Regions from separate parts of the Dietzia sp. CH92 genome, predicted to be linked through region 2. Evidence: riboswitches for the same ligand, from Rfam matches in the RefSeq annotation. Region 2 holds a riboswitch; the other holds the start of a gene.

Region 1 (15,210 bases), 120 kb from region 2:
CAACTTCTTCATCGACGACGACGTCCTCGCCGAGGAGGGCGTCACCGACTTCTCGGCCTACGGCGGACCGCTGGAGGAGCTGGAGCCGGACCTGTTCCTCTGACGGCCCGGCCCCGGCTCGGCTCACCTCGCGTCGGACAGCGCGTACGCCGCGCCCGAGGCCACCGCCGTCACCGTGAGCACCGCCGGCCACGAGCCCATCTTCTCGGCCAGCGGGTGCGAGGCGCCGAACGCCGCCACGTACAGCGCCGACAGCCCCACCGTGGTGGGCACGTCCGTCCTGGCCGCCCACGAGCGCCCGGCCCACACCCCGGCGGCGGCCAGGATCACCCCACCGAGCGGACGGATCCCCGTCTCCCGCGCGGTCAGCCAGCCCCCGAGCAGCCCGGTCGCCACGACGGCGGCGGTGGAGACGGACTCGGGACTCTTCACATCGATCATCGCCATGCCCCGAATCCTAGGTCCGGGGCCCACGCCGGCGGTGACACGGACCAGCGCTCGGACCGCGCCCGTCACCGCTCAGAGGTCGGAGGGCGGCGGTCCCACGATCTCGATGTCGTGCCGGGCGGCCGCCGCCTGCAGCGCCGCGGGGTCGACGGGCCCGGGCTCCGGGAGCTCGCGGCGCCCGGCCGGCTCCCCGGCCTCGGCCGCGAAGTCCTCGAACCCCGCCGGGACGGTGATCTGCAAGGTCCGCAGCGGCTCGTCCCCCAGCACCAGAAAGGTGTGGACCGACCCCACGGGCAGAAAGACCACGTCCCCCTCACGGGCCTCGAAGTCCTCGCCGTCGCAGCGGAACCGGGCCGCACCGGACAGGATGTAGAAGACCTCGTCCTGGCGCAGGTGCCGGTGTGCGGGCGGCGCGAACCCCGGCGGGTTGACGAACTCCATCAGCGTCAGCCGGTCACGGGTCTGCTCCCCGGAGATCTTGACCGTGGCCAGGCTGCCCAGGAACCAGTACGCGGAGCCGTCGTCAGGGCGCAGAACCGCCCCGGTGGCCAGTGGTTGCTCTGTCATGTCCGTGCCCTTCGTCGTGCGGCGACATGCTGGCTGCCCCCGAGTATTCTCCGCCTCCCGGCGGTGTCAAGAGCCGCCCGCGCGCGGACCCGGCGGGCCGCGGTCGAGGGCGGCGACGGGCATTCCTCGTCGTCGTCGCCCCCGATCCCGATACGGTGACCCCAACCACCCGCGCCCCCGCGCCGACCGTCCCCACCACCCCCCAGGAGACCCCGTGACCAGCCAGGACACCGCCACCCACGCGCTCGACGAGGCCGTGGCGCTGGAGCCGATCGGCGAGAACCTCTTCCGCGGGCGCACCCACCCGGCGTACGCGAACATGGTCGGCCCGTTCGGCGGCGTCACGGCGGCGGCGATGCTGGGCGCGGTCCTGCGGCACCCCGAGCGGCACGGTGATCCGATCGCGCTGACCCTCAACTACGCCGGACCCGTCGCCGAGGGCGAGTTCGTGATCGAGGCGCGCCCCGCGCGCACCAACCGCTCCAACCAGCACTGGTGGCTCGAGATGCGCCAGGGCGAGGAGGTCGTCACCACCGCCACCGCCCTCACCGGGCTGCGGCGCGAGACGTGGTCGGAGACCGAGGCCACCGCGCCGGCCGTCCCCGCGCCGGAGGAGGTGCCCCCCACCGGCGCCGACCGCGGTGTGAAGTGGGTGGAGAACTACGACATGCGGTTCGTCGAGGGGGGCTGGGACCGTGTCACCGCCGGGGAGGAGCATCCGGGGTCGACGACGACGATGTGGATCCGCGACGCCCCCTCCCGCGATCTCGACCACCTCTCGCTGACGGCGATGTGTGATTCGTTCTTCCCGCGGGCGTTCCTGCGCCTCGGTCGGCCGGTCCCCGCGGGCACCGTGACGTTGACGATCCACTACCTGGCCACCGCCGACGAGATCGCCGCGCAGGGCGGCGAGTTCCTGCTGGGGAGCGTGCACTCGCACCGCTTCCACGGCAGCTACCACGACGAGTCCGCGCGGCTGTGGGGTCGCGACGGGAGGCTGCTGGCCACGGGCACGCAGTTGATGTACTTCAAGAGTTAGGAGAGGCCGTGCCGACCCGCGACCACACCAGCCAGCGTCACCACACCACGCACGAGGTGCTCAACCAGGCGCCGCCGAGGGTCGAGGTGGACGAGTTCGCGCTCAACCCGGCGCTGCGGGAGGCGGTCGCGGTGTTCTCGCCGCACGCGCGGGTCGAGCGGTTCCACGAGATCGGCCGCCACGTCGGCACCGAGGAGTTCCAGCACGACGCCGAGCTCGCCAACACCCACCCGCCCGTCCATCACTCGCACGACCGGTGGGGCAACCGCGTCGACGAGATCGAGTTCCACCCGTCCTACCACCGGATCATGGAGTTCTCGGTCTCCCGGGGACTGCACACGTCGGCGTGGGCCGACCCCGGGCCGGGCGCGAACGTCGAGCGGGCCGCCGGGTTCATGCTGGTCTCCCAGGTCGAGGCCGGGCACGGTTGTCCGCTGTCCATGACGCACGCCGTGGTGCCGTCGCTGCGGCTGAGCCCGGAGCTGGCCGCCGAGTGGGAACCCGCGCTGCTCTCGCGGGTCTACGATCCCGAGCTGCGCGACCCCGCCACCAAGGCGGGCGTGCTGTTCGGGATGGCCATGACCGAGAAGCAGGGCGGCTCGGACGTGCGCGCCAACACCACCACCGCGGAACCGGTCACCGCGGGCGGCGCGGCTGCGGGCGGCTCGGGCTCGGGCGCGGGCGGCTCGGGCTCGGGGTGCCACGTCCTGCGCGGCCACAAGTGGTTCTGCTCGGCGCCGCAGTCGGACGCGTTCCTCGTGCTGGCGCAGGCCCCGGAGGGGCTCAGCTGCTTCCTCGTCCCGCGGGTCCTGCCCGGCGGGGAACGCAACCCGTTCCTGGTGCAGCGGCTCAAGGACAAGCTCGGCAACAAGTCCAACGCGTCCTCGGAGGTGGAGTTCGACGGCACCCTGGGGTGGCTGGTCGGCGAGCCCGGCCGCGGGGTGCGCACGATCATCGAGATGGTGGGCCGCACGCGCCTGGACTGCGTGCTCGGCGCGGCGGCCGGCATGCGCCAGGGAGTGGCCGAGGCGGCGTGGCACGCCCGGCACCGGACCGCGTTCGGCGCGACCCTGATCGACCAGCCCGCCATGGCCGCGGTGATCGCCGACCTGCAGCTCGAGTCCGAGGCCGCGACGTGGACCGCCCTGCGGTTGGCGTCGGCGTACGACGACGAGGACTCCGCCCCCTACCGCCGGCTCGCCACCGCGGTCGCCAAGTACTGGGTGTGCAAGCGCGGGCCGAACCACGCCTACGAGTCGCTGGAGTGCCTCGGCGGGAACGGGTACACCGAGGCGTTCCCGCTCGCGCGGCGCTACCGGGAGCAGCCGGTGCTGGCCGTGTGGGAAGGCTCGGGCAACGTCATCGCCCTGGACGTGCTGCGGGCGATGGCGCGGGAGCCGGAGTCGGTGGCCGCCTTCGACGCCGAGCTGGCCGCGCAGCTGGGCTCGCACGAGCTATACGACCGGCACGTCGAGCGGGTGCGCGGCCTCGTCGGCCGTGCCGCCGCCGACCCGGGCGCGGCGCCGGGGATCGCCCGCCGGCTGGTCGAGGCGATGGCCCTGGCCCAGCAGGCCGCGGTGCTGCTCGACCACGCGCCCGCGCCCGTGGCGGAGGCGTTCTGCCTGGCCCGCCTCGGCGACGACCGCTCTGCCGAGTACGGGGCGCTGCCCGACGGGGTCGACGTGGCGGCGCTGGTCGAGCGGGCCTGACGCCGCCGCGACGGAGAAACGACACCGCCGGTTTCGAAAATCGCGTGACAATCCGTGAGTTGTGTCACACACTGGGGGCAACCCGCAGACAAAGAGGTGCAGAATGTCCATTCCCGGCGACCCCCGCCCGAAGATCTTCCGCCCCGACCCGGCCCCGCTGCGCTCCCACCTGCCGGTGCTGGGCAAGACGCTCGAGTACGTGCACGACCCGCTGTCCGCCATGGCCCGGCGCTACCGCGACCACGGCCCCGTCTCCGATCTCACCCTGCTCGGCCGCACCTGGACCGCCCTCATCGGGCCCGACGCGTGCCAGGCCGCCCTGCAGAACGGGGACAAGGCGTTCGCGAGCGGCCCCGGCTGGGGATACCTGGTGGGGCCGTTCTTCAACCGCGGGCTGATGCTGCTCGACTTCGAGGAGCACAAGCACTACCGCATGATCATGCAGGAGGCCTTCACCCGGCCCCGGCTCGAGGGCTACACGCGGACGCTCGCGCCCCTCGTCGACGCCGGGATCTCCGCCTGGTCCCCGGACCGGGCGTTCCAGATCTATCCCGCGCTCAAGTCCCACACGCTCGACCTGGCGACCGACGTGTTCATGGGCGGCGCCGAGTACGCCGCGCCCGGCGAGCTGGACCGGGTCAACACGGCGTTCGTCGACTGCGTGCAGGCCGCCAACGGGTACGTCCGGTCGACGGCGCCGGTGCCGTTCACCAAGTGGGGGCGCGCGACCCGGGGCCGACGCCTGCTGGAGGACTTCCTGCGCCGGCACCTGCCGGCCCGCCGCGCGAACCCGGGCGAGGACCTGTTCTCCGCCCTGTGCCAGGTGGCCGACGCCTCCGGCGGGATCAGCGACGACGACATCATCAACCAGATGATCTTCCTGCTGATGGCCGCGCACGACACCACGACCAGCACCGTGACGTCGATGGTCTACGAGCTGGGCCGCGACATCGAGTGGCAGGAGCGCCTGCGTCGGCAGTGCCTGGCGCTGGGCCCCGACCCGACGCTGGCCGAGCTGGAGGACTTGCCCGACCTGGCGCTGGTGATGAAGGAGACGCTGCGGCTGCACCCGCCGGTGCCGGTGCTGGCCCGCAAGACGGTCAAGGACACCGAGATCCTCGGCGTGGAGATCCCGGCCGGGCGGCTCACCTCGATCATGCCGCTGTACACCCACCACATGCCCGAGTACTGGACCGATCCGGAGATCTTCGACCCCGAGCGGTTCTCCGAGGAGCGGCGGGAGGACAAGTCGCACCGGTTCGCGTGGGAGCCGTTCGGCGGCGGGGTGCACAAGTGCCTCGGCATGATCTTCGCCAACCTCGAGTCGAAACTCGTGCTCAGCGCCCTGCTGCGGCACTTCGAGTGGTCGGTGCCGCTGGACTACTCCCCGCCCATGAAGAACGACTCCCTGCCCTACCCCGGCGACGGCCTGCCCGTCTCGTTGCGCCCGCTCAGCCGCGTCGGCGCCGCCTGACCCCGCCCATCCGATGCCGCGAGTGCGGCCGGGGCACCCCGCCGCCCGGCGACCCGGGCGGCGGGGTGCGGTCAGCTGTCGAGGGCGTTGATGACCTCGAGCTCACCCTCCGAGTGCGAGGCGCGGATGCGCTTCTTGTCCAGCTTGCCGACCGAGGTCTTGGGGATCTCGTCGACAAAGGCGAAGCGCTCCGGCACCTGCCACTTGGCCATCCGCTCGGCCAGGTGGGCGCGCAGCTCCTCGACATCCGGGTCGGGGAGGCCCTCCTTGACGACGATCGTCGCCAGCGGGCGCTCGTCCCACTTGGGATCCGGCACGCCGACGACCGCCGCCTCGGCCACGGCCGGGTGCTCGAGCAGGTAGTTCTCCACCTCCACCGAGGAGATCCACTCGCCGCCCGACTTGATGATGTCCTTGGCGCGGTCGGTCAGCTGCAGGAAGCCCTCGGGCAACACGTAGCCGACGTCGCCGGTGCGCAGCCAGCCGTCGTCGAACGCGTCGGACTGGTCGACCTTGTAGTAGCTGCCGGTGATCCACGGCCCGCGGACCTGCAGCTCGCCCACGGACTCCCCGTCCCAGGGCAGCTCGTTGCCCGCGTCGTCGACGATCCGCGCCTTGACCCCGGCCAGGAACCGGCCCTGGGTCTTGCGCAGTTCGAACTGCCGCTCCTCCGGCAGGGAGGCCGCGGGCCGCGAGAGGGTGCCGATGGGCGAGGTCTCGGTCATCCCCCAGGCGTGGATGATGTTGATCCCGTAGTTGTCCTTGAACTTGCGGATCAGCTCCGGCGGGCAGGAGCTGCCACCCACCACGACCGCGCGGAAGCTCGACATGTCGACGGGATGGTCCACCGAGTACGCGTCGACGGCCATCCAGATGGTCGGCACCGCGGCCGCCAGGGTCGGACGCTCGGCGGCGATCATCGCGGCGAGCGGCTCGGGCTGGAGGAAGCGCTCCGGCATGAGCAGCGAGGCGCCGACCAGGAACGCGGCGTACGGCAGGCCCCACGACATGGCGTGGAACATCGGCACGATCGCCAGCACGTTGTCGTCCAACGAGATGTTCATCCCGTCCGACATGCACACCTGCATGGAGTGCAGGTAGATCGACCGGTGCGAGTAGACCACGCCCTTCGGGTCACCCGTGGTGCCCGAGGTGTAACACATGGCGGCGGCCGAGTTCTCGTCCACCTCCGGCCAGTCGAACTCGGTCGGCTGCGCGGCGAGCAGCGCGTCGTAGTCGTGGACCTGCATCCCCTCCGGCGCCTCGAGCGTGTCGGCGGCGCCCCCGGTGACGATGACGTGCTCGACCGTGGAGAACCGCGGGAGCAGCGGCTGCAGCAGCGGGATCAGGCTGGGGTCGACGATCACGACCTTGTCCTCGGCGTGGTTGGCCACGAACTCCAGCTGGTCCGGGAACAGCCGGATGTTGAGCGGGTGCAGCACGGCCCCCATCGACGGGATGGCCAGGTAGGCCTCCATGTGCTCGCCGTTGTTCCACTGGAAGGTGGCGACCCGCTGGTCCGAGTCGATCCCGAGCGAGCGCAGGGCGTTGGCCAGCTGCGCGGCCCGCCCACCCATCTCCCCGAAGGAGACCCGCCGCGGCTCCTCACCGGTCCACGTGGTGACGACCGCGTCCTTGTGGACCGTCGCGCCGTACTGGAGGATCGTGCTGATGGTCAGCTGCTCCGGCATCATCGTGCTGCGCATGGGAGGGGCTCCTTACTCGCGGGGCATGACCTGCCGGGAACGTGGATATGCCGCAGGTCACTCTCAGCGGCGAGACTACCCGCGGGAACCGCCACCCCACCCGCTCACGGGGGAATCGACCGCGACCGTGTACGGGGGCACCGCACACACGCGGGTCACCCCTGCGAGGGCTCGGCGTCGAGGGCGTCGAACACCTCCTGGATCGTCTTCATCGCCGACAGCGCGGCGGGTGCCCCGCAGTAGCCCGAGGCGTGGATGACCGCCTCGGCGATCTCCTCGCGGGTCAACCCGTTGGTCAGCCCGCCGCGCACATGCCCGGCCAGTTCGGCGTTCGCCCGCAGCGCCACCAACATCCCGATGTTGAGCAGGCTGCGATCCCGCCGACCCAGCCCCGGCCGGTCCCAGATGTTGCCCCACACGTTCTCCGTCACCACGTGTTGGAGGGCCTCCGACGCCGTCCCGGCGGCCCGACCCATGGCCCGGTCGACGAAGTCGTCGCCCATCACCTCACGTCTGGTCGCGAACCCCTGCGCCCGCAGGTCCCCGCCCGCCGGCCCCGCTGCCGCGCCGCTCGTCGTCGTCATCCCGTCCTACCTCCCTGCGCTCGGCGTCACCCTCCTGCGCGCCGTTCCCGACCATCCTGACCGAAACCGCCCGCGCCGCGCGCCGCCGGAGCACCCTGGGAGGAGGTACCCGGCTCCGGAAGGCGGCCCGCCATGCACTCTCGGACTTCCCGACGGATCGCACGCGCGGTCCTCGCCCTGGGACTCGCGCCCGTCCTCGCGCTGTCGGCCTGCTCGTCCGACCCCGGAGGCGCCGAGCAGGAGGCCGCGCCCACCTCGTCGTCGCCCCCGGACCGTCCCACCTCCGCGCGCCCGGGTGCGCTCGGCGGCGAACCCCTCCCCGTCCAGGACACCGCCCCGTGCGCCCAGGACGGCGGCGGCACGCCCGTCGCCCGCACCGCCGACGGAGCCGCACCCGAGGGCCCGATCTCCCTCAACCCCGAGGTCGCGACCGGGTACCGCACCGGGATGCGACCCGTGGCCACCGCGTCGTACTCGGTCTCCACCGCACACCCGCTGTCCACCCTGGCCGCGTGCGAGGTCCTCGCCGACGGCGGCACCGCCGCCGACGCCCTCGTCACCGCCCAGGCCGTCCTCGGGCTCGTCGAACCCCAGTCCTCCGGGCTCGGCGGCGGCGGATTCCTCGTCCATTACGACGCCGACCTGCGGCAGGTCCAGACCTACGACGGACGCGAGACCGCGCCCGCCGCCGCCACCGCCGACTACCTCCGCCACATCTCCCCCGAGGACACAGGCGAACCGCAGCCCGACGCGCGGCGCAGCGGCCGGTCCGTCGGCGTCCCCGGCATCCTCCGCCTCCTCGAGACCGCGCACACCGAGCACGGCGCCCGCGAGTGGGGCGAGCTCTTCGACCCGGCGGCCCGGCTCGCCGACGAGGGCTTCGACATCAGCCCCCGCCTGGCCGAGTCCATCGCCGCCTCCGCCGAGGACCTCGCCCGCGACCCCGACGCCGCCACCTACTTCCTCGACGGCGACGCCGGCAAACCCGCCGGGACCCGCCTGACCAACCCCGCCTACGCCAAGACCCTGGCCGCCATCGCCACCGAGGGCGCCGACGCCTTCTACACCGGCGCGATCGCCGAGGCGATCGTCGAGCAGGTCAGCACCGCCCGCGAGGGCATCACCCCCGGCGCCATGACGCTCGACGACCTCGCCGGCTACGAGGCCGTGGAACGCGACCCCGTGTGCAGTCCCTACCGCGACCACGCGGTGTGCGGCATGGCGCCGCCGTCCTCCGGCGGCACCGCGGTGGCCTCCACCCTCGCCATGCTCGCCGAGTACGACCTCGCCGCGTACCCGCCGGTCGACGTGGGGCCCGACGGTGGCCTGCCCGCCCCCGAGGCCGTGCACCTGGTCACCGAGGCCCAGCGGCTCGCCTACGCCGACCGCGACGTCTACATCGCCGACCCCCGCTTCGTGCCGCCGCCGCTGGGCTCGGCCATGACCCTGCTGCGGCCCGGTTATCTCGCCGACCGCGCCGGTCTCATCGACACCGAACGGTCCATGGGCGAGGCCGAACCCGGCGAGTTCGCCTTCGACGCCCGCGGCGTGTTCACCGGCCCCGAACACGGCACCACCCACATCAGCATCATCGACGCCGAGGGCAACGCCGCCGCCCTCACCACCACCATCGAGTCCGCCTTCGGCTCATTCCAGATGGTCGAGGGCTTCCTGCTCAACAACCAGCTCACCGACTTCGCCGCCGAACCCCGCGACGAGAGCGGGGAACTGCAGGCCAACCGCGTCCAACCCGGCAAGCGACCCCGCTCGTCCATGGCCCCGACGCTGGTGTTCGACGGCACGCCCCTCGCGCGCGGCGAGCTGCGCGCGGTCGTCGGCTCGCCCGGCGGCTCGCGGATCATCCAGTTCGTCGTCAAGACCCTCGTCGGGATGCTCGACTGGGAGCTCGACCCGCAGCAGGCCGTGGGCTCCCCGTCGTTCGGGGCGATCAACTCCCCCGAGACCGCGATCGGCGGCGAGCACCCGGCGGTGACCGACGACTCCGAGCTGACCCGGTGGCTCACCGAGCGCGGCCACGAGATCTCCACCGAGGAGCAGTCCTCGGGGCTCTCGGCGATCCTGCGCCAGTCCGACGGCACCCTGGTCGGCGGTGCCGATCCCCGGCGCGAGGGGGTCGTGCTGGGCGGGTGACGCGGCCACTTCTGCCCGTCGCGGCCGCTCGGCTACCCTCGAGGGGTCCGGCCCCGCGCCGGGCGACCGAGGTGCTCGGCGGAAGTCGGTGGGAATCCGACGCTGTCCCGCAACTGTGATCCCGTCCCCCACACGGGCAAGCCAGGTCGGCCGGATCCTCGGCGCGAGTACGAATCGACCTCGGACGAAGGACGGTTGCGTGCAGCGGCCCCGCGCCGCGGCCCGAGCTGTTCTCGTCCTCCGGATCACGGAGGATGCCGTGCACCACCCCAGCCCACACCACGGCCCGCGCGCCCGACGCGCCCGCTCCCTGCTCATCGCGCCCCTGGCCGCGCTGGCGCTCGTCGCCACCGCGTGCGGCGGCGCCGACGGCGAGGACGCCGCCCCCGCCGACCAGACCGGCGCGGCGGCCGGCGAGCCGCAGGCCATCGTGTCCCTGAGCCCCACCACCACCGAGATGCTCTACGCCGTGGGCGCGGGCGACCAGGTGGTGGCGGTGGACGAGCGCTCGGACTTCCCCGAGGGCGCCCCGGTCACCGACCTGTCCGGCTACACGCCCAACCTCGAGGCGATCCTGGGCTACGGCCCCGACCTCGTGGTGCTGACCGACGACAACGCCGACGTCGTGGCCGGGCTCGAGCGCTCGGGCGTCGAGGTGCTGCAGCTGTCGGCCGCCCAGACCCTCGACGAGACGTACACCCAGCTCGAGCAGGTCGGCGCGGCCACCGGCAACATCGGCGAGGCCGCCGAGCTGGTGTCGAAGATGCAGGGTGAGATCGACGAGATCGTCGCGTCCGTGCCGCAGCGCGAGACGCCGCTGACGTACTTCCACGAGCTGGACGACACGTACTACACGGTCACCGACGACACGTACATCGGCGAGGTGTACTCCCTGCTCGGCCTGACCTCGATCGCCACCGGCGACGACACCTACCCGCAGCTGTCCGAGGAGCTCATCCTCGAGGCCGACCCGGACCTGGTGTTCCTCGCCGACGGGCAGTGCTGCGGCGTCACCGCCGAGACCGTCGCGCAGCGGCCCGGCTGGGGCGGGCTCACCGCCGTGCGCGAGGGCCGCGTCCACGTGGTGGACGAGGACCTGGCCAGCCGCTGGGGCCCGCGCGTCGTGGACTTCATGCGCGAGGTCGCCGCGATCGTCGCGCAGATCCCCGCCACCCAGCCCGCGTCATGACCCGCCCGTCGCCCCGCCACGCCCTCGTGCTGGGCGGGGCGACGCTGCTCTTCGGCGCGGCGATGCTGCTCGGCACTCTGATCGGTCCGGCCGGGCTCACCGCGGGCGGGGTGCTGCTCGACCTCGTCGACCGTCTGCCGCTGGTCGCAGTGGACTCCGGGCTCACCGAGCGCCAGCAGGTGATCCTGTGGGAGATCCGGATCCCGCGCGTGGTGCTGGGGGCGATCGTCGGTGCGACGCTCGCGATCGCCGGTGCCACCTACCAGGGCGTCTTCCGTAATCCGCTCGCCGACCCGTACCTGCTGGGCGTGTCCAGCGGCGCCGGGCTCGGCGCGACCCTGGCGATCGTGGTGGGCGGGGCGGCGGGCTCGGGACTCGTGCCGCCCGCCGCGTTCGCCGGCGGCATGATCGCGGTGATGGCCACGTACGCGCTGGGGCGCAGCGTGGGCGGCGGGCGCAGCGAGGTCGTCATCATCCTCGCCGGCGTCGCGGTGGCCGCGTTCGCCAGCGCCATCCAGACGTTCTTCATGCAGCGTCACGACGAGACGCTGCGGCAGGTGTACTCGTGGATGCTCGGCCGCCTCACCACGAGCGGGTGGACCGACGTGCAGACCGTGCTGCCGTACGTGCTGGTCTCGGTGGCCGTGATCGCCCTGTTCCGCCGGATGCTCGACGTCATGGCGGTCGGCGACGTCGAGGCCGCCACCCTGGGCATCGCCCCGGCGCGCGTGCGGCTCATCCTCATCAGCGTGGCCACCCTCGGCACGGCGGCGGTCGTGTCGGTCTCGGGCCTCATCGGGTTCGTGGGCATCGTCATCCCGCACGCCGTGCGGATGCTCATCGGGCCCGGGCACCGGCTGTTGCTACCCACGTCCCTGCTGGTGGGCGCGACGTTCCTCGTCCTGGCCGACGTCGTGGCCCGTACCGCCATGAGCCCGGCCGAGCTGCCGATCGGCGTGGTCACCGCCGCGATCGGCGCCCCGTTCTTCCTGGTGGTCCTGCGTCGCAGTCGGGGGCAGATATGAGCCCGACCGACCCCGTTCGCCGGGCCCCCTCGGACCCGACCACGCCGCGCCACCCCGCCTTGGCCTGCCGCGACCTGCACGTCGCGCGCGACCGCGCGCCGGTGCTGCACGGCATCGACCTGTCGGTGCCCGCCGGGTCCTGGGTGTCGCTGGTCGGCCCCAACGGCTCCGGCAAGACGACGTTGCTGTTCGCCCTGGCCGGCCTCATCCCCGCGTCGGGGCGGGTCGAGGTGGACGGGTTCGCGCCGCGCCGGGCGGGGCGCCGCCGGGTCGCCCGCACGGTGGCGATGATGCCCCAGCGCCCGGTGGTCCCCGAGGGGGTCACCGCCCGCGAGCTCATCCGCCTCGGCCGCACGCCGCACATCTCCCGCTTCGGCACGGAGACCGCCCACGACCACGAGGTCGTGGACCGGGTGATCGACCGCCTGGACCTGCACGATCTGGCCGCCCGCACCGCCACCACGCTGTCCGGCGGCGAGCTGCAGCGGGTGGTCCTGGCCCGGTCCCTGGCGCAGGAGCCGCGGGTGTTGCTGCTCGACGAGCCGACCAGCGCCCTGGACATCGGCCACCAGCAGCAGGTGCTGGACCTGGTGGACTCGATGCGCCGCGAGAGCGGGCTGACGGTGGTGGCGGCGATGCACGACCTCACCTCGGCCGCGCACTACGGCGAGCGACTGGTCCTGCTCGACGGCGGGCGGGTGGTGGCCGACGGCCCGCCGGCCGAGGTGCTCACCGCCGAGCGGGTGGCGCAGGTGTACGGGGCGCGCGTGGAGGTCCTGGCGCGGCCCGACGGCCCGGCGGTGCTGCCCCGGCGCGGGCCGGGCGGCTCGCGGGCGGACGGCTCGACGCGCGGGGCGGGCGCGCCCTGATGGAGGTCGTGCTGCTGGGCACGGGCGCGGCCGACGGCTGGCCCAACCCGTTCTGCCGGTGCGACTCGTGCGGCGCGGCACGCCGACTCGACGTGGTGCGGGGCCAGACCTCCGCGATGGTCGACGACGACATGCTGATCGACTGCGGACCGGAGGCCCCGGGCGCGGCGGTACGGCTCGGGCGCACCCTGGCGTCGGTCGGGCATCTGCTGATCACCCACGCCCACGCCGATCATCTCGGCCCCCAGGCGCTGCTCTACCGCTCGTGGGTCCCGGAGGCCGGCGAGCTGGAGGTCCTCGGCCCCGCCGATGCACTCGACGTGTGTCGCCCGTGGGTCGGTCCGGACGTTCCGGTGCGCTTCGTCCCGGTCCGTGCGGGGGACCGCCTCACCGTGGGCCGCTACGACGTCCGGGTGCTGCCGGCCCGGCACCGGGTCTTCCGCGACGGCGACGCCGTCCTCTACGACCTCACCGGCCCCGACGGCGTGCGCATCCTCTGGGCCACCGACACCGGGCCGTGGGAGGACGACTGGTTCGCGGCGGTACGCGACGCCCGGTACGACGCGGTGTTCCTCGAGGAGACCCTCGGCGACCGGGAGGAGCTCTCCCCCGCGCACCTGGGTCTGTCCCGGTTCGCCGACATGCTCGCGCGGCTTCGCGAGGCGGGTGCGGTGGTCGAGGACACCGAGGTGGTGGCCGTCCACCTGGGGCACCACAACCCGCCGCCCGACGTCCTGGCCCCGCGCCTGCGCGGACTCGGCGCCCGGGCCGGGGTCGACGGCGAGGTGGTCGACCTCCGGGCCCGGTCCTAGTTCGGGGTCTCCGCGATGACCATCCGCACCAGGCCGGCGAGTGTCGACGCCATCAGAGCGGCCAACCCCGCGACGAGGACAGCCGAGCCGGCGTCCGCGAAGGTCTGCAGCACGATCCCGAGGTAGACGACCGCCACCCCGGCCAGCACCCACACCATCATCCGTTCGCCCTCGCGGTAGAGGCGCTGGGCGTTGGCCTCGGTGACCTCGCCCGGGTAGTTGAGCACCCGGGGCCTGGTGGACAGCCACGCGATGAGGGAGCCCATCGCGAGCATGACGCCGGCCAGCCACAGCAGGCTGGACCTGGCGCCGAACCCGTCGGCCTCCCCGCGGAAGGTGAAGTGGATCGGCACCGTCTCGGGCAGGGTGGGGTACCGGACGAGGAGGTAGGCGCTCACCGCCACGATCGCGGCCAGCGAGACGAGCCGCAGGCCGCGGGTCACCGGACCGGTCACGTACTCGGCGGCGGGACGCTTCGGGGTCGCGGGGCTCTTCGGACTCATCGGTGACGAACCTACCCGCGCGGACGTACGTCGAGTCCGCAGCCGCTCCCGGGGATGGCGTCTCGCACCCCCCGCGGTGCGCGCGAGACGCCATGTTGGCGTGCGGCTACCTACCCCCGCGCGCCCGGCACGGTCAGTCGCCCCGCAGCAGGTCGGCGGCGCCGCGCTCGAGCAGGTCGAACGCCTCGTCGAGGTAACCCGCGCGACCGTGCGTCGCGTCCTGCTCGCCGCCGCGCGGGCGGTGCCGCAGCACCGAGGCACCGGCGGCCAGGCTCAGGTCCACCAGCACCCGGACGCGGAATCCGCTCAGCTGCGGCTCCCGGCGGCCGATCGCCTCGTACAGCGGGTCGAGGATCTGCTCGGCAAGGCACGATCGGGCCTCGCTGGAGAGCATGATGCCGATCTGCTCCCCGGCCACGAGCAGGTTCTCGGCGGCCTCGATGTCATCCGCCGAGCGACCGTACAGCTCCCGGAACATCGTCCGGAAGATGTCCACGGGGGTCAGCTCCGGACGCGCCTGGTCCACCTGCCGCACGAACTCGGCGATCTGCTCCCGCAGGAAGTGCACGAACGCGTCCTCGCGGTGCGCGAAGTAGTTGTGGAAGGTGCGGGTCGACACCCCGGCCCGCCCGGCGATCGCCGAGACCGTGGCCCCCTCCGCGCCCTCGGCGACCAGCAGTTCCACTGCGGCCGCCGAGAGGCGGGTCCGGGTGTCGGCCTTCTTCCGCTCGCGCAGGCTAGCCATCGGACCTCGTGGACCGGCCCGCGGCCACCGTGTCGGCGTGGACCACCTCGTCGTCGTCGCCCGATCCGGCACGGTCTCCCGCATCGCGGGGGCCCGCCTCCTCGAGCCCCTCCAACGCCGACCCCTCGACGTCCACCGAGGGCAGGATCCGGTCCAGCCAGCGCGGGATCTTCCACGCGTTCTCCCCGAGCAGGAACATCACGGCCGGGATGATCGTCATGCGCACCACGAACGCGTCGAACACCACCGCCACCGCCAACGCGAAGCCCATCACCTTGATGAACTGCTCGTCGATCGTCATGAAGGCCGCGAACACGGCGGTCATGATGAGCGCCGCCGCGGTGACCACGCGGGCGCCGTGCTTGAAGCCGTTGGCCACGGCGTTCTGCG
Region 2 (15,210 bases):
TGGTGACCCCGGCGTCGCGGATGCGGCGAAGCAGGTCCTCCAGTCGGGCCAGGTCGCCCTCGTCCAGGCCGGAGCCGACCTCGTCGAGCAGCAGCACCGACGGCGAGGCGGCCAGGCAGCGGGCGACCTCGACCAGTCGCCGGTTGCCCAGGGGCAGGGAGTCGACGTCCTTGTCCATGATCTCGGCCAGGCCGAGGGCGCCGAGCAGCTGTTCGGCGCGGGCGGTGGCCTGGCGCAGCGTGCGGCGGTGCCCGGGCAGTCGCATCACGGTCTCGGCCAGGGAGGCCGGGTCGGTGAGGTAGCCACCCAACGCCACAAAGTCCACGGTGGTCACGCCCTCGGGCATGATCGGCGTCTGGAAGGTGCGCATCACCCCGGCGCGGGCCACGGCGTCGACGCTCATCGTGTGCAGGGTGCGGGCGCCGTCGCCCTGGCCCAGGTGCACGGCGCCGGTGTCGGGGCGCAGGAAGCCGTTGATCATGTTGAGCACGGTGGTCTTGCCGGAGCCGTTGGTGCCGATCAGGGCGGTGATCTCACCCGGGCGGGCGGTGAAGCTGACCCCGCGCACGGCGTGGTTGCCGCCGAAGGACTTGTCCAGCTGGTCCACCACGACCGGCTGGCCGCGCAGGCCGTCCAGCTCGAGGGCCTCGCCGGTGTGGGTGTGTGCGCCGGCGGTGTGGCCGGGTGCGGGCAGGTAGCGGCCCAGCCAGCGGCGCACCAGGCCCACGACGCCGTCGGGCAGGGCGATCGCGAGCACGACCAGCAGCAGACCGAAGACGATGAGCTGGTACTGGTTGAACCCGGTCAGCGCGTCCTCGGTGAAGTGCAGGACCGCCGCGCCCAGCAGTGCGCCGTAGATGGAGGTGCCGCCGCCGAAGACCGACGCCGCGAGCAGGGTGATGGCCAGGCCGAAGGTGAACGAGTCGGGGGCGATGAAGCCGTCCATCCACGCGAACAGTGCCCCACCCAGGGCGGGGGCGATGGTGCCCAGCACGTACACCTTGAGCTTGGTGCGGTACACCGACATCCCCAGCGCGCCGGCCAGCTCCGGGCTCTGGCGCAGCACCAGAAAGCCGGTGCCGTGCGGGGACAGGATGATGTTGCGCACCACCAGGAACCAGATCGCGGTGACCGCGACCACGACGATGTAGTAGCCGTAGGCGCCCAGCTCCGAGCCGAAGAAGGTGGCCCGCTCCACGGCCATGCCCTGGCCGCCGCCGGTCCAGCGGGAGAAGATCTCGATGAGGTTGGGCACGATCAGCACCAAAAAGAACGTCACCATCGCCAGCGGCCACCCGGACAGGCGCAGGCTGGGCACCCCGGTGACCAGGCCGACGATCACGGCGCCGACGATCACCGCGGCCAGACCGACCAGCAGGTCGTGCTGGCCCAGCGACATCCCGACGAACCCGGCGATGTAGGCGCCGATCGCGTAGAACGCGACCTGGCCCACCGCGAGTTCGCCGGCGTAGCCCAGCACCAGGTTCAGGCCCGAGACCATCAGGGCCAGGGTGGCCACGAGCATGATGTCGCGGGCGGCCACGGCCCCGATCAGACCGAACGAGGGCCCCACGAGCAGCACCACCACCAGCAGCAGCGGCAGGGCCGGGGCGAATTTGCGAAGTGCGGACATATCAGACCGTCCTTTGTGCCGGGGCTCCGAAGAACCCGGCGGGCTTGACCAGCAGGATCACCAGCAGCAGAACGAACACCGCGACCTGGGCGTACTCGGCACCCAGATAGCGCCCGGCCAGCGCGGACAACAGGCCGGCGATGAACCCGCCGATCAGCCCGCCGAGCTGGTTGCCGGCGCCGCCGATGACCACCGCGACGATCCCCAGCACCGCCAGGGCGTGCCCGAGGTTGGCATCGGCGTAGGTGTTCCCGGCCACGAACAGGCCCATCCCACCGGCCACCGCACCGGACAGGGCGAACGCGCCCATCCCCAGCCCGCGGGCGTTGATGCCGCGCGCCCCGGCGGCATCGGGATCCTCGGCCGAGGCCAACGCCCCCAGACCGACCATGGTGCGGGTCATCGTCAGGTGCAACGCGATGACGACGACGACAACGAGCACGATGAGCAACAGATCACTGGGGCGCACGATCCCGCCCAACAGGCGCACGGTGTCACTGGTGACCACTGTGGGCACCGAGCGGGGCCGATCACCGAAGATCACCTTGACCACGCCCTCGACGATCTGCGAGACACCGATCGTCACGATCAACGCGGTCAGATGCCGATGCTCGGCGATGAGCTTCTGCAGCGCCAACCTCTCCATCAGCACCGACAGCACCGCCACCACGACCGCACCGAGCAGCACGCCCACCGGCCAGGGCAGACCCCACTCCACGGTCACCACGAACGCCGAATACGTCCCGGCCATCAGGAACGTCGCGTAGGCGAAGTTCACCATCCCCGCCGACAGCAACACGATGTTGTACCCCGTCGCGATAAGGGCGTACAGGCTGCCCAGGACCAGGCCCTGCCAGATCGTGGTCACGACCGCTTACCCGGCACGTACATGCCACCGTCGTCATACATGCCCGGGTCGATGTAGAGGAAGATCTCCGGCGGGCTGAACGGGAAGTGATTGTCCTCGGAGTACTGGTAGGAGTTCGGTCCCTTCGAGTCGGTGAGCCACGGGGTGGCGTCGCCGCCCTCCTCGGGCAGGTCGTTGTAGAAGGTCTCGATGATCGAGGCGGTGTCGGTCTTGCCGCCGTTCTGCTCGACCGCCCACGCGGTGAGCTGCACCGTCGCGGCGGAGACGGCGGGCAGACGCACGCCGGTCTGCGGCAGGGTGTCGCCCTCGGGGACGGCCTTGACCTTCTCGATGAACTCGACCATCTCGGCGGGGGTCTCCCCCTCGTTGACCGTCCAGTTGGACTGGATGACCTGCACCCCGCGGAGCTGCTCCTCGGAGAAGTCCTCGACGAAGGGGTACGTGGAGGAGGTCTGGTTGGAGAAGCTCGGGATGTCCCAGCGCATGCCGGCCCGCGACCGCATGAGGTACTGGACCGGGGTGCCGTATCCCTCGAAGATGAGTGCGTCGGGGTTCTGCGAGCGCAGCTGCTCGAGCTGAGCGGTCATGTCGAGCGCCTCGGGCTGGTAGCCCACCGAGACGAACTCGAGGCCCGCCGCCGTGATCTCCTTGCGATACGCCGCCTCCGCGGCCTGGCCCGTGGGGTTGTTCGAGAAGATCATCGCGATCTTCTCGAAGCCCTGCTCCTCGGCGATCTGCACGAACGGCGGCACATAGGCGTCGGTCAGTTCGGCGGTGCCGAAGTGGTACGGGAACGCCTCGGGGTCGTTGAGCTGCGAGGCGACGGTCCCGCCGAGGGAGAGGATCTCCTCGCGCGTGGTGATCGGCAGCAGCGAGAGCGACACGGCCGAGGACCCACCGGGATAGACCAGGTCGGGCTTCTCGCCGGAGTTGATGAGCTCCTGCAGCGCACTCACCGCGCTCGTCGGGTCGTTCTGGTCGTTGTTCTCGATCAGGACGACCTCGCGGCCGCCGATCCCACCCGCCGCGTTGGCGTCGTCGACCGCGACCTTCATCCCGGACAGCAGCGCACGACTCAGGGTCGCGGTCGGTCCGGTCATGTCCGCGGTGAAGAACACGCGGAACGGGCCGTCGGAGGTGGACTCTTCGCCGAGCTGCTGGCCTCCACACCCTGCGAGGACGAGGGGCAGCGCGAGCGCTCCGGCGAGGAGCTTTGACGCGGGACGTGTCACGAGGGCACACCTTTCAGCAGAAACCAACCAAGCACTTTCTTGGTTCGGGACGAATCTATGCCGTACGTCACAAACAAGCAAGCGATCGCTTGGTAATCCCGGCGCGCACTTTCGGCGTGGCATGGGGTAAACATGTGCTGATGGAGACCCGTCGGGAGCAGATCAAGCGCGTCGCCGCCAGACTCTTCGTCGAGCGCGGGGTCGGCGGCACCAGCGTGCGCGACATCGCCGACGGCGTCGGGCTCCTGTCGGGAAGCCTGTATCACCACTTCGCCTCGAAGGACGCCATCGCCTTCGCGATCCTGGACGACTTCATCCGCGACCTGAACGCGCTCTACGCGTCCGTCCTCCCTCACGTGAGCGGAATGCGGGAGGAGCTACGCGCGCTGCTGTACTCGTCCATCGAGGTGGCCGAGAAGCACCCGTACGCGACGGAGATCTACCAGAACGAGCTGGCCTACCACGGCCCGCAGGCGCCGGAGGAGATCGCGGACGGCGTACGCAGGGCCAACCGGTTCTGGCTGGATACGGCGACGCGGGCCCGGGACAGCGGGCAGCTACGGGAAGGGCTCGACCCGGAGGAGTTCTCGCGGATGGTCCGCGAGAGCGTGTGGTGGTCGGTACGCCAACACCGCGAGGCGCTGGCCGAACGCGGAACCACCATCGCCGACACGCTCCTGACCGTGTTCCTCGACGGCGCCGCCGTCACCGCCGCCGGCCCCAGCCCGTCCGGGACCGACGCGCGCGCGGGGTCCCCGTCCGCGGCGGCCCCCTCCGGCGAGGGCCGCATCCCCGCGGCGGGGCCAACCGAACTCGAGCGTCGACTCCTCGCCCTGGAGAGCAAGGTCGCCGCCCTCGAGTCGCGGCCGCTCATCTGACGCGGGTCACGTCACCGGGCGCGCAGACGGCTGACCTCCGACTGGCGCTTCTACGGTTCGCTTGGCTAGCCTCGAGCAATCGCTTGCGAAAGAAACGTGAGCCGCACCTCGGAATCCGAGCGGCGGATGCGGACTTTCCCGCGAGCGCCACGTACAGTCGACTCATATTGACAGTCGTCAACCTGCGATGGAGCCCGGCGCGGGCCGACAACCGTCGCCACACGGAGAAGCACGAGGTCTCGCATCATGACTCCGCTGGTCGCCCCCGGTCGTGAAGCACTGTTCCAGCCGCTCGACGTCCGGTCCCTGCACCTGGCCAACCGCCTGGTCATGTCGCCGATGACGCGGATGGACTGCCCCGGCGGTCTGCCCGACGAGATCAACCGGGACTACTACTCCGCGCGCGCTGCGGGCGGGACCGGGCTCGTCGTCACCGAGGGCATCGGGGTGGACCACCCCACGGCGGTCGACCACTCCGCGATCCCGCGCCTCGACGGACCGGAGTCCGTGGCGGCGTGGCGCGTGGTGACGGACGCCGTCCACGCCGCGGGCGGCCGGATCATGGCGCAGCTGTGGCACGTCGGTCCGCTGTGGGGCGCGAACGCCCGCTTCGACCGCGAGAACCGCGACCGCCTCATGGAGATGCATCCCATGCGCCCGTCCGGGCTGTGGGGCACCCCGGGTGTCACCACGTACTCCGAGCGGAGCATCGAACGCTGGTCGCCGGCGGTGGAGCCGATGACCGAGGCGGACATCGCCGAGGTGATCGCCGCGTTCGCCCGGTCGGCGCGCTACGCCCTGGACGCCGGATTCGACGGGGTGACCCTGCACGGCGGCCACGGGTACCTGCTCGACGCGTTCGTCTGGGCCGACACCAACCGGCGCACCGACGAGTGGGGCGGCGACCTGGCGGCGCGCAGCCGCTTCCCCGCAGCGGTGGTCGCGGCGGTCCGCGAGGCGATCGGTGCCGACGCCCCGCTGTTCTACCGCTTCTCGCAGCACACCCAGCAGGACTACACGGTGCTCAAGGCGACGACCCCCGACGAGCTGGGCGTCTACCTGGGCGCGCTCGCCGAGGCGGGTGTCGACCTGTTCGACGCGTCGACGCGTCGGTTCAGCGATCCGGCGTTCCCCAACCTGGAGGGTGACGACGGCAAGGTGACCCTCGCGGGATGGGCCCGCCGGCTCACCGGTAAGCCGTCGGGCGCGGTCGGCGGCGTGGGGATCGGGACGTCCCTGCGTGAGCAGAAGTCGGGCAAAGCGGCCGTCGCGTCGGACAACATCGATTCGGTCATCGAGTGCATGGAACGCGGCGAGTTCGATCTCATCTCCATCGGCCGGATGCACCTGGCCGATCCGGCGATCGCCCGCGTCCTGCGGGCCGCCGAGCCGCTGCCGGAGTTCGACCGCGAGGTGCACGAGGCGCCGCTGCGCGCCCCCGCCTGATCGGCCTCGCCACCTCTGTAGTGAAAGCGCCCCGCCGCCCACCGGATGACGTCTCGACCGGGGAGCTGCGCGAGGTCCCGCGCGAGAAGTAGCCTCACCGGCCGACGGGGCGTCGACGAGCCCGTTGTCAACCCATCGTTGACAGCCGCTCGCCTGTCAGCCTACCGTTGACGGCATGACCGAGCACTCCACCCCCGGCCCGCTCGCGACAGCGCTGGCGACTCCCGTGGACGACGCCGTCCGCTCCGCCTCGGCCGCGGCGGCGAGAGAGGCGTTCTCGCAGGCCCAGGACCTTCTCGGTCCCCGCCCGACGACCGAGGCGGAGCTCGAGCAGTGGCACGTGGCCGTCCAGGTGCTCGCGTTCCGGATCGAGCACGCCACCGGGGTCGACGCCCTGGGCGCGGTGGTCGGGCTCCGCCGCTGGGGTGTCACCTGGGAGACCATCGGCCGAGCCGCCGGCATGAGCAGACAGGCCGCGCACACCCGCTGGGGTGCACCGTCCCGCGCGGTACTCGACCGTTACGGCACGGGCGAGCTGGGTGGCCCCGTCGCCGCCGACGAGGCGGATCTGGCCGACTGATCGCGGCGCCGCCGACTCCCGGCCAGCGCGAACCCCTACCGGCGGGCGCGGGAGCGGCGTTGAATGGGGAACGCGTTCCCCCCCCTCGGCGCCCGGTCGTGGACGTCCGAGCCAGCACAGGATCCCTGAACGCCTCGTCCGATAGGAGCCCACCGCGATGTCAGCCGCCCGGACCGCCTCGACCACTCCGGCCACCCCCGACGCCCGGCGCCGGGTGAATCCGCTCCGCGTCGCACTTCTCATCGGCGGCCTCATCGCCGTGGGCTTCGGGATCGCGGTCCTGCTGTGGCCCGTCAAGACCGCCGTGGCCGTGACCGGCGTGCTCGCCGTGTACGCGATCGCCGGCGGTCTCGTGTACGTCGCCGTCGCGATCCTCGCCAAGCGGCACGGGACGGGCAGCCGGATCGGGCACGGCCTGCTCGGCCTGCTGTTCATCCTCGCGGGGGCCTACGCGTTCGCCTCACTGCAGGAGTCGGCGCTGTTCCTGGCGCTGTTCGTCACCGTCATGATCGGCGTGTTGTGGATCGTGGAGGGCGTCACCGCGCTGTTCACGCTCGGCGACACCGGCTCCACCGCGATCACCATCCTCTTCGCGATCGTCTCCGTGATCGCCGGGTTCGCGCTGCTCAGCACCCCGGTGTGGGGCGCGGGCTTCCTGTGGTGGCTCTTCGCCGTCTCGTTGCTCGTGCTCGGCGTCCTCAACGTCATCCGCGCGTTCCCGTTGAGGGGCGAGGCGTTTCCTGACTGACGCCGGCGACCCCTCAGCGCCAGATCCGCCTGACCGCGTCGCGCAGTGGTCGCACCCGGTGTCCGGCCAGCCGACGTGCCGCCGGCAGGAGCGCGCTCTTGTCCTTGGGGATCGCCCGCAGGACCTCGTCGTCGGGGAGCCGCGACGCCTCGGCGCGGGGGACGCCGGCGCCCCGCTCGACCTGATGCGGCCCGTCGGGGCCGGGCCGGACGTCGAAGTCGAAGATCGCCGTGGGGATGTACAGGGTCGCGCACGCGTTGGGGATGTCCACCACGCTGGACAGGCGCCCCTCGACCGGTGCCGCGCCGATGAGCAGGTACGCCTGCTCGCGGGTGTAGCCGAAGGTGGTGAGGTAGTCGATCGCGTGGAGGCAGGCCCGCTGGTAGGACAGGTACGGGTCGAGGTAGCGCTGCGTGCCCTTCTCGGTGACGGAGATGCCGGAGAACGAGATCCAGTCGTCGTACCGGGGCCCTCCCCCGCCGGGGACGAACACCGGGCTCTCGTGGATCCGGTAGGTGTCCATGCCGCCGGGGATCACGTCGACGTGCAGGTCGATGTACCCGCCCATCTCGATGGCGCCGCAGAAGGTGATCTCGCCGTCGCCCTGGGAGAAGTGCAGGTCGCCTACCGACAGGTTCGCGCCGTCGACGAACACGGGGTAGTAGACCCGGCTGCCGGCGGTGAGGTTCTTGATGTCCTGGTTGCCGCCGTTCTCGCGCGGGGGCGCGGTCTGCGCGGCCTCGGCGGCGACGCGCGGCGCGTCGTCCTCCGCGAGGTGCCCGAGGAGCGCGCCGTCGGGCAGCGGCGGCAGCGCGAGCGGTGGGACGCGCAGGGGTCTGGTGGCGACCAGCGCGGCCTCCCTCGCGTTCCACTTCGCCAACAGTGCGGGCGACGGCGCGGTCCCCATGAGACCCGGGTGCGGCGCGCCCTCGAAGCCCACCCCGGGGATGTGGCGGGAGGTGGCGCGACCGCCGCCGAACTCCCAGATCGCCTTGTAGGCGTCGGGGAAGTGGTGGCCGAGGAAGCCGCCGCCGTTGCGCGGGGAGAAGATGCCCGTGTATCCCCAGCCCTGGCCGGCGAGGGGGCCGAGCTCGTCGGTGGAGGTGGGACCGATGTCCACGATGTCGACGACGAGGAGATCGCCCGGTGTCACGCCCTCCACCGCGAACGGTCCGCTCAGCTTGTGGCCGGCGTGGAACGGCGCCCGGAGGATGTCCTCGGCGGAGTCGTCGTTCCGGATGGCGCCGTCGAACCACTCGCGGCAGTGCACCCGGAAGGTCTGGCCGGGCCGCACCGTCGCGACCGGCGGGATCTCGGGGTGCCACCGACTGTGGCCGATGAGTTCCTGGTCGTCGAAGGGCTTGTCCGGGTCGAGGGGGAAGATCACGTCGGTCACGGAACCTCCTGGCGTCGCGGCGGGCCGGCGGATCCGCGGGCGCGGGCGCCGGTGGTCGTGCTCCACCGTGGCCGAGGCCCCCGTCGGCGACAACCGGACGCCGCGGGCGGTGGGCGGTGGCCGCTCGCCGCGGGCGCGGCCCCGGGTTCCCGGAATCGCCCATACTGGGCGTGGAGGGCGACGACGAGGAGGGCCGGATGCTGGACTGGGCGGAGATCTTCACACCCAGCATCGCGCTCGCCGAACTCTTCGTCCGCGGCACGGTGGTCTTCCTCGGGCTCATGCTGCTCCTCCGGGTGCTCGGCCAACGCGAGGCCGGAGGCCTGTGACTCACCGACCTCCTCGTCGTCGTCCTCGTCGTCGACGCCGCCAGTTCCGGCCTGACCGGTGACACGGACACCATCGGGGACGGGTTCGTCCTCGTCCTGACCATCCTGTTCTGGAGTGTGGTCCTGGACGCCGTCTCGTACCGGTGGCCACGCCTCGGGAAGATCCTCAAGGCGCGGCCCAAGCCGCTCATCGAGGACGGTCGGCTCAACCGGCGCGTCATGCGCCGCGAGCTCATGACGGACGTCGAGGTCTTCGCCCAGCTGCGGCTCCACGGCATCGAGGACCTCGAGCGCGTGCACCGCGCCTACCTCGAGCCCAACGGCATGATCAGCATCGTCCCCGTCCGGGACGACGACACGATCGATCCGCCGGGCAGCCCGATCCCGGAGTAGAGCGCCCCGGGGTCAGAAGACCGCGATCCCCAGCGCCCGGCGGGCCCGCAGATCCCACAGGGCGACGGTGTACAGGACCCGCAACGGGGCGGGCACCACCACGTCGGCGGCCCGGGCCACCGCGCTGATGACGCGCCTGCGCCGCAGGTCGGCGGGCCGGATCTCCCACCGCATCTCCTCGCGGGTGCGCCGGGGCACCCCGAAGCGGGTGAAGGAGTGGTTCACCGGACCCACCGTCCGGGCCAGCGCGGTGCCCAGCCCGAGCAGCTTCCCGGACAGCGGACCGAACCGGACGAGGTCGTCGAGCATCTCGCGGACCGGGTCGTCGATCCGCGCGGCCTCCATGCCCTGCCGGAAGTACTCCTCGTAGGCCTCCCAGCTCGGCGGCCAGGCGGCGGGGTCCACGTTGAGCACGGTCGCCAGCGGCATTCCCAGCGCCAGCACGTGCTCACGCTCGGCGGCGGTGAGCTCGCGGTACAGCAGTTCGTACTGGTCGACGAAGAACCGCAGGAGGCACACCGCCACCCACAGCTGGAGCTGCTGCGAGTTCCCCGAATACCGCACCGGGGACTGCGGGGTCGAGAACACCTGGGAGTGGATCCTCTTGACCTCGTCGTGGATGAAGGCCCGGTCGGACTCGCTGCCGATGGTGGCCACCGCCAGGTAGAGGCCGGTGGTGCGGCCCCGCTTGATGGGGTGGCGGTCCACGCGGCCCGACTCGACCCGGCTCTCGAGCACGCCGTAGCCCACCCCGGGATTGGCCAGCTGCATGATCACGTTGGCCCCGGGCAGCCACGGCCACAGGCCCGTGGACAACTCCAGCAGGGAGTCGATCTGCGTGAGGTCCCGCTCGGCCGGGCGGCGCCGCGCCCGCAGGCGGGCGGCCCGCGCCGAGACGGCGGACGGCCTCGTGGGCGGGGAGCCGGCGGCCGGGAGATCGGTCGTGGGATCGGCGATGCGATGTACCGCGGTCATGATGTCCGTCCTTCGCGGTCGGGCCGGGCCCCGGGTTGGCGCCCACGTCGGCGTGGCACCCACCGTAGGCGCTCCCGCCCATCTGATCAAGAGCGTTGTCAGATTACATCGGTGCGCTCCGGTGCAGGTCCGGACTGCTACCGTCGGCCCCGGACGGCGGTGCGGACACGACAGGGTGACGCACGGTGCACCCCGGTGCACCACGGGAGCGAGACGGGGGCCGCGGTGGCGGACGGCAACAGGGCGGGGCGGGTGTACGGCGGGCGGTCACCGGCCGAGCGCGAGGCCGCCCGTCGACAGGCCCTGGTGAACGCCGCGATCGACACCCTCGCCGCCGGGGAGAAGCTCACCGTCCGCGGACTGTGCACGCGCACCGGGCTGACCTCGCGCTACTTCTACGAGAACTTCACCTCCACCGGCGCGCTCGCGGAGACGGCCTACGACACGTGTGTCGCGGGCATCGCCGAGACGGTCGCCGCGGCGTTCGCCACCCCGCACGACCTCGCCGACCAGATCGCGCACGCGATGAACGCCCTGGTCGAGAGCCTCGAGAAGGAACCTCGCGCGGGGCACATCCTGTTCTCCCACCGGATCGCCGACCCCCTGATCGCCCGCAAGCGCCAGGAGTCGACCGAGTTCTTCGCCCAGATCACGGCCGCCACCGCGGGCACGGCCGTCCGGTCCTCGGTGGACGTGGGTCACGCCGCCCAGTTCGTCGTGGGCGGCGTGACCCAACTGCTGTCCGTCTGGCTCAACTCCGACGACCGGCCCTACACCGCCGCGGGCGGGCTGGACGGGCCCGCAGTCGCGCGGTTGGCCGCCACCATGATCACCGCGTTGGCCGCCCAGCTGACAGAGGCGCCAACCTCGTCGTCGTCGTCGCCCCAGGACCCCTCCCCGACCACACGGACACCGCCGCCCCGCGGCGACCACGGCTGACGCCCGGCGCACCTCGCCGACACCGGGACTCAACCTGCGCCGACCGGCGCCGACCGGACGCGCCCCGGCCACGCACCGTCGGCGCAGGTCAGGACCCCACCCCGGCCACCTCCAGAACCGCTGAACCGAGGGACAGGAACAGCGACACCACCGGGATGCCGCCGAGGGTCTCGGCAAGGGACGCGAGGGGATTCATGGGACTCTCCGATCCGTCGCGGGCCCGCCGGTCCGGGGCCCGGTGCACCGAACGTAGCGCCCCACCCGTCGGCGCGGGCGCGAATCGATCACGCCCGTAGTCAGATTCGTGAGGGGGCGGCGGGCGGCCTCGGCCGGGGTCCCTCGCGTCACACTGGAGGCATGACGATCGCGGCGTTGCTCATTCACGGTTTCGGCGGGGACCGGGCAATGTGGGACCCGCTCGCCCCGCGACTCGAACGACTCGGGGTTCACACCCACCGGCTCGCCCTGTCCGGCCACGAGGACGACGCCGCGGCACTGGGGAGCACGCCGTGGACGACATGGCTCGCCGAGATGCGGGCCGCCGTGGCGGACCTGCGCGGCCGCGCGGATCACGTATGCCTCGTCGGCTATTCGATGGGCTCGACCATCGGCCTGCACGCGTTGGCCGAGCGACTGGTCGATTCGGCGGTCCTGCTCTGCCCGAGCGTGAGCGTGCCGCCCGTGCAGCGGGCTGCCGTCGGCGTGTTGTCCACGCTGCGGGTGCGCGAGATCCCGCGGCGGTTCGTCGGCACCGGCGACGAGGAGGAACCGGGGCAGGCGTTGCCGGTCGCGGCGCTGCGGACCAATCTGGAGTTCAAAGCCAGCGCCCGCGAACTCGAGCTGCGCGACCCGGCGCCGACGCTGCTCATCGCCGGCGGCAGCGACGGCGTCGCCGGCCCGGAGGCGGTGGCCGAGGTCCTGGCCAAGTTCCCCACCGGCACGCACGCGGTCACCCTCGCCGGTGGCGACCACGCCCTGGTCGACGGCCCGTTGGCTGATGAGGTGGGCCGACTCGTCGAGCAGTTCCTCGCGACGGTCGGCGCCGAGGCCGACTAGGGCCGGCCAGGGGCCGGCGACCGCCGCGCGGGGTCACCGCGGAGAGCCCGTTCCGCCCCCTGTGTTAGCTTTCAGATCGCCAGCATGACCTGCCAAGGTCGCGGGAATCCGGTGAGAGTCCGGAACTGACGCGCAGCGGTATGGGCGATGGCGGGGCACGATGCCACTGGATCAGCCGATCCGGGAAGGCGCCCCGGCCGCGTGACCCCGAGTCCGAAGACCGGCTGGCCCTCGCGGCGCCTCGCCGCGTGGTCATCACCGGGCCTCGCGAGATGGGCCCGCGACCACGGAAGTACACCTATGCGTTCTTTCAGCATGCTCACCGTCGGCGTTCTCGCCGCGCTCACCCTCGCCTCCTGCTCCTCCGCCTCGGACGCGGAGACGGACGTCGCCGCTATCGGCCCCTTCGAGAACTGTGGTGAGGAGATCACCCTCGAGGCGCCTCCCGAGCGCGTGGTCTCCCTCAACCAGGGCTCGACCGAGATCCTGCTCGCCCTGGGCCTGGAGGACAGGATCGTCGGCACCGCCACGTGGACCGACCCGGTTCTGGAGGAGTTCGCCGAGGCCAACGCGGGCATCCCGCGCCTCGCGGACAACGCTCCCTCGTTCGAGGTGGTCCTGGACACCGAGCCGGACTTCGTCACCGCGTCCTTCGGCAGCACCCTCGGCGAGGGCGGGGTGGCCTCCCGCGAGCAGTTCCACGAGCTCGGCGTGGGCACCTACCTCTCCCCTGCCGACTGCGTGGGCAAGGTCGCCGACGCCGGTGACGGGGTGCGGGAGACCCCGTTCACCCCGGACCTGCTGTACCGCGAGATCTCCGAACTGGCGCAGATCTTCGACGTGGAGGAGGCCGGTGACGAGCTGATCGCCGACCTGCAGAGCCGCCTCGACGCCGCCGGCGAGCTGGCCACGACCGACGAGGTGACCGCCCTGTACTGGTTCGCCAACTCCGAGTCGCCGTACATGGCCGGCTGCTGCGGCGCCCCCGGCCTGATCTCCGAGACCCTGGGCGTGAAGAACGTCTTCGACGACACCACCCAGGAATGGCCGCAGATCAGCTGGGAGGTCGTCGCCGAGCGCGACCCGGACGTGATCGTGGTGGGTGACCTGACCCGCAAGAGCCAGACGGCCGAGACCGCGCAGGCCAAGATCGAGTACCTCCGCAGCAACCCGGTCACCCGCGAGATGACCGCCGTCCGGGAAGGCCGGTTCATCGCCATCACCGGCGCCGAGATGAACCCCTCGCTCCGTACGGTCTACGGGGTCGAGACCGTGGCGGCCGGCCTGCAGGAGTTCGGCCTGGTCGACGCGCCCACGACCGGGAACTGACCCGCCGTGACGGTCGCTGACATCCGCGCCGTCGATCTGCCCGCAGCGGAGCAGGCCACCCGGCAGGCTCCGCTGCGGCGGCCCGCGACGGTCCTCGTTCTCTGGCTCGCGGGGCTGGCGGTGCTCGTCGCCTCCGCCGCCGCCGTCATCACCATCGGCCCCTCCGACCTCAGCGCCTCCGACGTGATCCGCTCGGTCTCGGCGCGCCTGGCCGGCACCGACTCCGGGCTCACCCGGATCGAGGAGGGGATCATCTGGAACCTGCGCTTACCGCGGGCGTTGATGGCCGCCCTCGCCGGCGCCGGGCTCGGCCTGTGCGGGGTGATCCTGCAGTCCCTGCTGCGAAACCCTCTGGCAGACCCGTACATCCTGGGGATCTCCTCCGGCGCCTCGACGGGGGCCGTGCTCATCGTGGTCCTGGGAGTCGGCGCCGGGGCCGTGGGACTCACCGGCGGCGCGTTCGCCGGCGCGCTGCTCGCGTTCGGCTTCGTCATGGTCCTGGCCTTCGCCTCCGGCGGCACCACCGACCGGGTGGTGCTGGCCGGCGTGGCCGCCACCCAGCTGTTCTCCGCCCTGACCTCGTTCGTCGTCTACATCGCCGCCGACGCCGAACAGACCCGTGGGGTCCTGTTCTGGCTGCTGGGTTCGCTGGCCGACATCCGCTGGTCCGACGTGGCGGTCTGCGCAGTGGTGGTCTGCCTCGGGCTCGCGCTCTGCCTGCTGCACACCTCGAGCCTCGACGCGTTCACCTTCGGCCAGGACTCGGCGGCCTCGTTGGGCGTCGACGTGGCGCGCACCCGTCTGGTGCTGCTCGGCGCGACCGCCCTCATGACGGCCGTGATCGTGAGCACCTGTGGGGCGATCGGGTTCGTCGGCCTGGTCCTGCCCCACGCCGCGCGCGCCCTGGTGGGCGGTCGCCACCGCGTGCTGGTCCCGACCACCGCGCTCATGGGCGCGATCTTCCTGGTGTGGATCGACGCGGTCTCCCGCACGGTGCTGGCCCCGCAGGAACTCCCGATCGGCGTGGCCACCGCGCTGATCGGGGTGCCGGCGTTCGTCGGCCTGCTGCTGCGGCGAGAGTGGACGCGATGACCCGCCGCGGGGACCTGGTGCCCCCCGACCGCGACGCGGAGGTAGCGGGCTCCGTCGGTGGCGCGACCCTGGAGGCCCGGAATGTCTCGTGGTCCGCCCGTGGCCGGCCGATCGTCACCGATGTCAGCCTGGCACCGGCACCCGGATCCGTGGTGGGCGTGCTCGGCCCCAACGGCTCGGGCAAGTCGACACTGTTGAGGCTGATGGCCGGGCTGCTCCACACGACGACCGGCCAGGTACTACTCGAAGGCGAAGACGTCCGGACGCTGTCGCGCAAACAGTTCTCCCGCCGTGTGGCCCTGGTCGAGCAGGAGGT

What was found. A riboswitch is a leader RNA that binds a small molecule or an ion and turns the genes downstream of it on or off. The one in region 2 is predicted to bind cobalamin.
Region 1: another riboswitch for cobalamin. It lies ahead of RWK90_RS07180 (ABC transporter substrate-binding protein); the one in region 2 lies ahead of RWK90_RS07755 (ABC transporter substrate-binding protein).

The regions. Positions count from the first base shown of each region.
Region 1 covers NZ_JAVHXC010000003.1:149,617-164,826, forward strand. Annotated here, with positions in the region: gene RWK90_RS07135 (NAD(P)-dependent oxidoreductase) at 1-103, shown strand, start outside; gene RWK90_RS07140 (hypothetical protein) at 124-447, opposite strand; gene RWK90_RS07145 (cupin domain-containing protein) at 520-1,014, opposite strand; gene RWK90_RS07150 (thioesterase family protein) at 1,229-2,053, shown strand; gene RWK90_RS07155 (acyl-CoA dehydrogenase family protein) at 2,062-3,762, shown strand; gene RWK90_RS07160 (cytochrome P450) at 3,866-5,236, shown strand; gene RWK90_RS07165 (long-chain fatty acid--CoA ligase) at 5,308-6,942, opposite strand; gene RWK90_RS07170 (carboxymuconolactone decarboxylase family protein) at 7,098-7,526, opposite strand; gene ggt (gamma-glutamyltransferase) at 7,659-9,677, shown strand; cobalamin riboswitch at 9,709-9,847, shown strand; gene RWK90_RS07180 (ABC transporter substrate-binding protein) at 9,937-10,866, shown strand; gene RWK90_RS07185 (iron ABC transporter permease) at 10,863-11,891, shown strand; gene RWK90_RS07190 (ABC transporter ATP-binding protein) at 11,888-12,760, shown strand; gene RWK90_RS07195 (MBL fold metallo-hydrolase) at 12,760-13,572, shown strand; gene RWK90_RS07200 (DUF1648 domain-containing protein) at 13,569-14,075, opposite strand; gene RWK90_RS07205 (TetR/AcrR family transcriptional regulator) at 14,209-14,820, opposite strand; gene RWK90_RS07210 (MMPL family transporter) at 14,813-15,210, opposite strand, start outside.
Region 2 covers NZ_JAVHXC010000003.1:267,286-282,495, forward strand. Annotated here, with positions in the region: gene RWK90_RS07690 (ABC transporter permease subunit) at 1-1,633, opposite strand, end outside; gene RWK90_RS07695 (branched-chain amino acid ABC transporter permease) at 1,635-2,501, opposite strand; gene RWK90_RS07700 (ABC transporter substrate-binding protein) at 2,498-3,733, opposite strand; gene RWK90_RS07705 (helix-turn-helix domain-containing protein) at 3,874-4,611, shown strand; gene RWK90_RS07710 (12-oxophytodienoate reductase) at 4,858-6,057, shown strand; gene RWK90_RS07715 (hypothetical protein) at 6,233-6,637, shown strand; gene RWK90_RS07720 (DUF308 domain-containing protein) at 6,795-7,385, shown strand; gene fmdA (formamidase) at 7,399-8,781, opposite strand; gene RWK90_RS07730 (hypothetical protein) at 8,952-9,110, shown strand; gene RWK90_RS07735 (YetF domain-containing protein) at 9,228-9,503, shown strand; gene RWK90_RS07740 (oxygenase MpaB family protein) at 9,516-10,478, opposite strand; gene RWK90_RS07745 (TetR/AcrR family transcriptional regulator) at 10,674-11,417, shown strand; gene RWK90_RS07750 (alpha/beta fold hydrolase) at 11,775-12,473, shown strand; cobalamin riboswitch at 12,537-12,717, shown strand; gene RWK90_RS07755 (ABC transporter substrate-binding protein) at 12,774-13,802, shown strand; gene RWK90_RS07760 (iron chelate uptake ABC transporter family permease subunit) at 13,875-14,894, shown strand; gene RWK90_RS07765 (ABC transporter ATP-binding protein) at 14,891-15,210, shown strand, end outside.